2 linked regions of the Chelatococcus sp. YT9 genome follow. The protein of the gene in region 1 binds, or shares a complex with, the protein of each later gene. Links are inferred from orthologs where the notes say so. Each region holds a gene or a part of one and is shown in the gene's direction. Other genes may lie near its edges. The genes, in order: rpsG and tig.

Region 1 (3,305 bases):
TGCTGCAGGCACCCCTGTCCTTCTCGGAATCACCAAGGCGAGCCTGCAGACCAGGTCCTTCATCTCGGCGGCTTCGTTCCAGGAGACCACCCGCGTTCTCACTGAGGCGGCGGTCAATGGTAAGGCCGACGCGCTCGAGGGCTTGAAGGAAAATGTGATCGTCGGTTCGCTGATTCCGGCGGGTACTGGTGCCTTGGCAACACGCCTGCGTGAGATTGCGCAGCGTCGCGACGATCTCATCCTGGCCCAGCGGGTCTCGGAGAATCAGGCGGTGGTTCGGCCGGAACTGCCGGCTGCCGAGTAAAGGAGACGTATCCGCTGTTCCGCCGGAACGCGGATATCCTAAGTGGCTGGAAGGGCGCCGTGGATTCACGGCGCTCTTTCTCATTGGACAGACTACCGGCAACTTGGCTGCCGCAGGTGCGCTTTGCGGGGCAAAACAGGTAATTTTCTGTTGACGCGCAGGGCCTGTGAGTCTAAAAGCACCCCACTCAGGCAGGCAGTAGGCGCTCGCTGATCGGAACGACTCGTTCGACGTATGGGCCCTAAACGCTGCTAATTTAGCACCAACTGACTGCCGGCGAAGCTGGTGGAGTTAGACCTGGGGCAAGATCGCGTTGCGAAGGCGACGTGGTCCTCTGCATGCGCTTCGCGCCTTAAGCTTAACAGGCTCAGGGCGCGAGTTGTTGTGCGTGGTTTTTAGTTTTGTGCTGATGCACGGTGAATTGGTGCTTGTCCTCCCTTGGAGTTGGCGGCGCCGAACAGGGCCAAAGGTCGTTACGGCGGCCGAAGCGAGAGAACGAGAGCATGCCGACGATCAACCAGTTGATCAGCAAGCCGCGGGTGGCGCCCAAGAGCCGTAACAAGGTTCCTGCGCTGGAGGCTTGCCCTCAGAAGCGCGGCGTTTGCACGCGTGTTTACACGACCACGCCGAAGAAGCCGAACTCGGCTCTTCGTAAGGTCGCCAAGGTCCGGTTGACGAATGGCTTTGAGGTGATCGGCTACATTCCGGGTGAGGGGCATAACCTCCAGGAGCACTCGGTCGTGATGATCCGTGGCGGCCGCGTGAAGGACCTTCCGGGCGTTCGCTATCACATCCTGCGCGGTGTCCTCGATACCCAGGGCGTGAAGAACCGCAAGCAGCGCCGTTCGAAGTACGGCGCCAAGCGGCCGAAGTAATCGTACCGGTTTTGCCGGTTGAACAGGGGGCGCCTCGGGCTGCCCCGTTGACGAAATGCCAAGTTAAGGACGAGCGACATGTCCCGTCGTCACAGTGCCGAGAAGCGCGAGATCATTCCGGACCCGAAGTTCGGTGACATCGTCGTTACGAAGTTCATGAACTCGATCATGCGCGACGGCAAGAAGTCGGCCGCTGAAGCGATCGTCTATGGTGCGTTCGACATCATCGAGCAGAAGCTGAAGAGCGAACCGCTCGGCGTGTTCAAGCAGGCCCTCGAGAACGTGGCTCCGGCCATCGAGGTGCGTTCCCGCCGTGTCGGCGGTGCGACCTATCAGGTTCCGGTCGAGGTTCGCACGGACCGTCGTCAGGCGCTGGCCATCCGCTGGCTGATCCAGGCCGCCCGGTCGCGGAACGACAAGACCATGGTTGAGCGCCTTTCGTCTGAACTGATGGACGCCTCGAGCAATCGCGGCAGCGCCGTGAAAAAGCGCGAGGATACGCACCGGATGGCCGAGTCCAACCGTGCCTTCTCGCATTATCGCTGGTAACGAGCGCAAGCCGTCGAGGGAATAGCTGTTATGGCCCGCACCCACGCCATCGAAGACTACCGCAATTTCGGCATCATGGCCCACATTGATGCCGGAAAGACGACGACGACCGAGCGTATTCTGTTCTTCACCGGCAAGAACCATAAGATCGGCGAGACCCACGAGGGCGCCGCGACGATGGACTGGATGGCGCAGGAGCAGGAGCGCGGTATCACGATCACGTCGGCTGCGACCACGTGCTTCTGGCGCGGAAGCCGGCTGAACATCATCGATACCCCCGGCCACGTCGACTTCACCATTGAAGTCGAGCGTTCGCTGCGCGTGCTCGACGGCTGCGTATGCGTGCTGGACGGCAGCCAGGGCGTCGAGCCCCAGACCGAGACGGTATGGCGCCAGGCTGACAAGTACGACGTTCCTCGTATCGTGTTCGTCAACAAGATGGACAAGGTCGGCGCGGACCTCTTCAAATGCGTAGACTCGATCATCGATCGCGTCGCCGGCAAGCCCGTGTGCCTGCAGCTTCCGCTTGGCTCGGAAGGTGGTTTCTACGGCGTCGTTGATCTGATCAGCATGAAGGCGCTGGTTTGGGAGGGTGACTCCCTGAACCCGGTCGAGCAGGACATTCCCGCCGATCTCGCCGACAAGGCGAAGGACTATCGCACGCGCCTCATCGAAGCGTCGGTCGAGCTCGACGATGACGCGATGACCGCCTATCTCGACGGCCAGGAGCCGGATGCCGCAACGCTGCGCCGCCTCGTGCGTCTTGGCGTTCAGAAGCGCGCCTTCCATCCCGTGATGTGCGGTTCCGCCTTCAAGAACAAGGGCGTGCAGCCTCTTCTTGATGCGGTTGTCGACTATCTTCCGTCCCCGGTGGATCGTGGCGCGATCAAGGGCATCGATCCGCGGACCGAGGAGCCGCTGGAGCGGCTGCCGACGGATGCCGACCCCTTCTCCATGCTCGCCTTCAAGATCATGGACGATCCTTTCGTCGGTACCATCACGTTCTGCCGCGTCTATTCCGGTTCGGTCGAGGCGGGTGCCTCCATCATGAACTCGACGCGCGACAAGAAAGAGCGTGTCGGCCGCATGCTGCTGATGCACGCGAACAACCGCGAGGACATCAAGGAAGCTTTCGCTGGTGACATCGTGGCGCTGGCGGGCCTCAAGGAAGTGCGCACCGGCGATACGCTCTGCGATCCGCTGAAGCCCGCGATCCTCGAGAAGATGGAATTCCCTGAGCCGGTCATCGAGATCGCCATCGAGCCGAAGACCAAGACGGACCAGGAGAAGCTCGGCATCGCACTTTCCAAGCTTGCTGCCGAGGATCCCTCCTTCCGCGTTTCGACCGACAGCGAGTCCGGCCAGACCATTCTCAAGGGAATGGGCGAGCTTCATCTCGACATCAAGGTCGATATCCTGAGGCGCACCTACAAGGTCGATGCCAACATCGGCGCGCCGCAGGTCGCCTACCGTGAGAAGATCACGAAGAAGACCGAGATCGACTACACGCACAAGAAGCAGACCGGCGGTACAGGCCAGTTCGCTCGCGTGAAGTTCATCATCGAGCCGAATGAAAC
Region 2 (3,196 bases), 1.3 Mb from region 1 along the record:
GCCCCCGCGGGTTTGAGTTGCCAGGAGATCTCCTCGGCGCGCAGGCGCCGGGCGTTTCCAGTCTTGGCGACCCGTTCGGTGCCCGGCGTCGTCGGGGCTGGAACGGGGCGGGAGGTCTCTCCGGCATCCTCTGCATTGGCATCAACCGCATGCACGAGGACGGTCGCTGCCGCCAGCCCGCCCTGGAGAAGCCGCCTTCGCGTCACTCCCCGGATGGCGGCGGCGAACAGCGGCGCTTGCGTCGATTCTGAAGTCTGTGCCGGCATCGGACGTTTCCAAGGTTCACCCGGTGGGAATGTGCCACCATCTGGCACAAAGATTGACGAACTGCTTGAGAATTTCAGCATTTTCGCCGGTACTTCAACGCTCGGGCGTTTGGCTCAGACGAGGGCGGGCGCGGCAAGTACCCCTGGTGGACAAAGAGATGACATTTTTTTGCTGCAACCGGGCTTTGTCATGATATAGAGCCGCGTCCTGTTGGGCAGGCATGCTGCGGGGCCCGCGCGGGCGTGGCGGAACTGGTAGACGCGCTGGATTTAGGTTCCAGTGACGAAAGTCGTGGGGGTTCGAGTCCCTTCGCCCGCACCAAAGCCACATCGCTCCCCGTATCATCGCCTATCCTGAGGGGCCATCAGAAGCACACGAATTTTCGAGAAGCTGTGACAATGCAGGCGACGCAAACCCGGGCCGATGGTCTGAAACGCGAGTTCAAGGTGGTGGTTCCGGCCGCCGAGCTGGAGACCAAGCTGGCAGGCGAGCTGTCTGGCCTGAAGGACAGGGTCCGCATCAACGGCTTCCGTCCCGGCAAGGTCCCCATGGCGCATCTGCGCAAGCTGTATGGCCGCGCGGTCATGGCGGACGTCGTTCAGAACACCGTCAATGAAGCCAACCGCAAGATTATCGAGGACAATTCCCTCAAGCTTGCCAATGAGCCGAAGGTGACCCTCTCCGAGGATAAGGATGAGGTCGAGGCCGTCATGGAGGCCAAGGGCGACCTCGCCTATACGGTCGCGCTCGAGATCCTGCCGGCCTTCCAGCTCAAAGACCTGTCCGACGTCGCGATCACACGTGAGACAGCCGAGGTGACTGACGCCGAAGTGGATGAGGCTCTGGCGCGTATGGCGCGCCAGAACCGCGCATTCACCACCAAGGCCGAAGGCGAAGCCGCTGCCACCGGTGACCGGGTCACGATCGACTTCGTCGGCACCATCGACGGCGAGCCCTTCGAGGGCGGCTCCAGCGAGGGCGTCCAGGTCGAGATCGGCTCCGGCGGGTTCATCCCGGGCTTCGAAGAGCAACTCGTCGGCGCAAAGGCCGGCGATGACGTGACTGTGAACGCCACGTTCCCCGACGAATATCCTGCCAAGCAGCTGGCCGGCAAGGCGGCAAGCTTTGCCGTGAAGGTGAAGGAAGTGGCCTCTGCCGCCGAGGTGACGGTGGACGAGGACTTTGCAAAGGGCTTTGGCCTTGAGAGCCTGGATAAGCTCAAGGAAGCCGTCCGCGCAAGCATCGAGCGCGATTACACCGCGCAGTCCCGCCGCAAGGTGAAGAAGGTGCTGCTCGATGCCCTCGACGCGAAGTACGACTTCGAGCTGCCGCCTAGCCTTGTCGAGCAGGAGTTTGCGGGCGTGTGGCGTCAGGTCGAAAACGACATGAAGCAGACCGGCCGTACTTTTGCCGATGACGAGACGACCGAGGACGAGGCGAAGGCGGAATATCAGCGCATCGCCGAACGCCGTGTCCGTCTCGGCCTCGTGCTGGCGGAAATCGGTGAGCAGGCGGCGGTGAAGGTCTCCGACGACGAGGTCACGCAGGCTGTCGTCGAGCGCGCCCGCCAGTTCCCCGGTCAGGAAAAGCTGGTGTGGGACTATTACCGCAAGAACCCGCAGGCTCTGGCGGAGGTGCGTGCGCCGATCTTCGAGGAGAAGGTCGTCGACCATATCCTGACGCAGGTTGCCGTGACGGATAACGTCGTGTCCCGTGAGGCGCTTTTCGCCGATGAAGACAGCGAATCCGACGGCGAAGAGGGCAAGGGCGCCAAGGAGGAGGGCAAGGCCGCTCCGAAGAAAGCTTCGCGCGCCAAGAAGAAGGACAGCGCCTGACCTGTCCAGCGCTTGCGGATCCCGTCCGGAAGCATATCTGGTGTTGGCCGGCGCGAACCGGCCAACCTACGGTCGTTATGCAACAGGATGCGATCGGCTAAGGCGCGTGCCGCTCCCAACGACCATCTGTTAATGATCGCCATGGAATAATTCCGGTGATCAAGGAGACTGATCTGCCATGCGGGATCCGTTTGAGGTCTACAACAACACCCTCGTGCCGATGGTTGTCGAGCAATCGAACCGCGGTGAGCGCGCGTTCGATATTTACTCGCGGCTGCTGCGCGAGCGGATTATTTTTCTGACAGGTCCCGTCGAGGATTATTCAGCATCGCTGATCGTCGCGCAGCTCCTCTTCCTGGAGGGCGACAATCCGAAGAAGGAGATCTCCTTCTACATCAACTCGCCTGGCGGGGTGGTGACCTCGGGGCTGTCCATCTATGACACGATGCAGTTTATCCGTTGTCCCATTTCGACCCTCTGCGTCGGCCAGGCCGCGTCGATGGGGTCGCTGCTTCTGGCGGCGGGGGAGCCCGGACAGCGTTTTGCGTTGCCGAACGCGCGAATCATGGTGCACCAGCCATCAGGCGGATTTCAGGGCCAGGCAACAGATATCCTGATCCACGCCCGAGAGATTGAAGCGTTGCGCCGGCGTCTGAATGAAATTTATGTGAAGCACACCGGCCGGGATATCGCGGCGATCGAGCAGGCGCTTGAGCGTGACAATTTCATGACCGCGGACGCCGCGCGGGAGTTCGGTTTGATCGATCAGGTCCAGGTGAAGCGCGCGGATTCAGATGCCTGATTTCGGCCATGCGGCCGCCGTATGCGCTTTCAAAAGCAGAGATGTGGATATGCGGCAAGGTGTCCGCCTCCTATTGATCGCGCGGCGGCCTCATGTTTGCATGGGCTTTGGACCAGGTACGGCCTGATCGATTTCGGTAGTGCAGCGATAGGGCATTACCTTTTTTTAGATCCAGGCCTATATGAATGCTTGATGACGCCGGCGTCCTGTGCCCCGGCGGTACAGAGTGGAGACGGACCATGAGCAAGACAGGCGGTAGCGACTCCAAGAGCACGCTCTACTGCTCGTTCTG

The links.
Region 2: the proteins of rpsG (region 1) and tig are in contact, whole or in part, in a crystal structure (PDB 3GTY), measured with the Thermotoga maritima proteins. The link is inferred for Chelatococcus sp. YT9 from one-to-one orthologs. Residues at the interface, in WP_004081843.1 of Thermotoga maritima: Lys34, Lys52, Lys55, Glu59, Arg62, Gln63, Glu66, Asn67, Lys69, Val71, Arg95, Ala109, Lys110, Lys111, Gly112, Arg113, Pro114, Glu117, Glu121, Ile124, Ala125, Tyr127, Asn128, Asn129, Thr130, Gly131, Lys135, Asp139, Arg142, Met143; in WP_004081061.1 of Thermotoga maritima: Glu122, Val124, Val129, Leu130, Tyr133, Glu188, Gly259, Ile262, Tyr263, Glu266, Ser270, Glu273, Gln274, Glu277, Arg308, Gln311, Ile312, Ser315, Tyr316, Glu325, Arg329, Arg336, Leu363, Phe366, Trp367, Arg373, Leu377, Arg381, Leu384, Glu387.

What each region holds. Positions count from the first base shown.
Region 1 is NZ_JAHBRW010000001.1:2,850,699-2,854,003, forward strand. The notes cover bases 1-2,992. They hold rpsG (30S ribosomal protein S7), read left to right. Parts: upstream 1-1,257; coding sequence 1,258-1,728; downstream 1,729-2,992. Other genes in these bases: rpoC (DNA-directed RNA polymerase subunit beta'), read left to right, coding at 1-304; rpsL (30S ribosomal protein S12), read left to right, coding at 808-1,179; fusA (elongation factor G), read left to right, coding at 1,759-2,992. Also shown: more of fusA, read left to right, coding at 2,993-3,305.
Region 2 is NZ_JAHBRW010000001.1:4,135,188-4,138,383, reverse strand. Bases 1-2,883 are described here. They hold tig (trigger factor), read left to right. Parts: upstream 1-665; coding sequence 666-2,102; downstream 2,103-2,883. Other genes in these bases: KIO76_RS19090 (ATP-dependent Clp protease proteolytic subunit), read left to right, coding at 2,281-2,883; KIO76_RS19105 (multicopper oxidase family protein), read right to left, coding at 1-266. In the rest of the region: more of KIO76_RS19090, read left to right, coding at 2,884-2,904; ATP-dependent Clp protease ATP-binding subunit ClpX, read left to right, coding at 3,144-3,196. UniProt on the Bacillus subtilis protein: Involved in protein export. Acts as a chaperone by maintaining the newly synthesized protein in an open conformation. Functions as a peptidyl-prolyl cis-trans isomerase.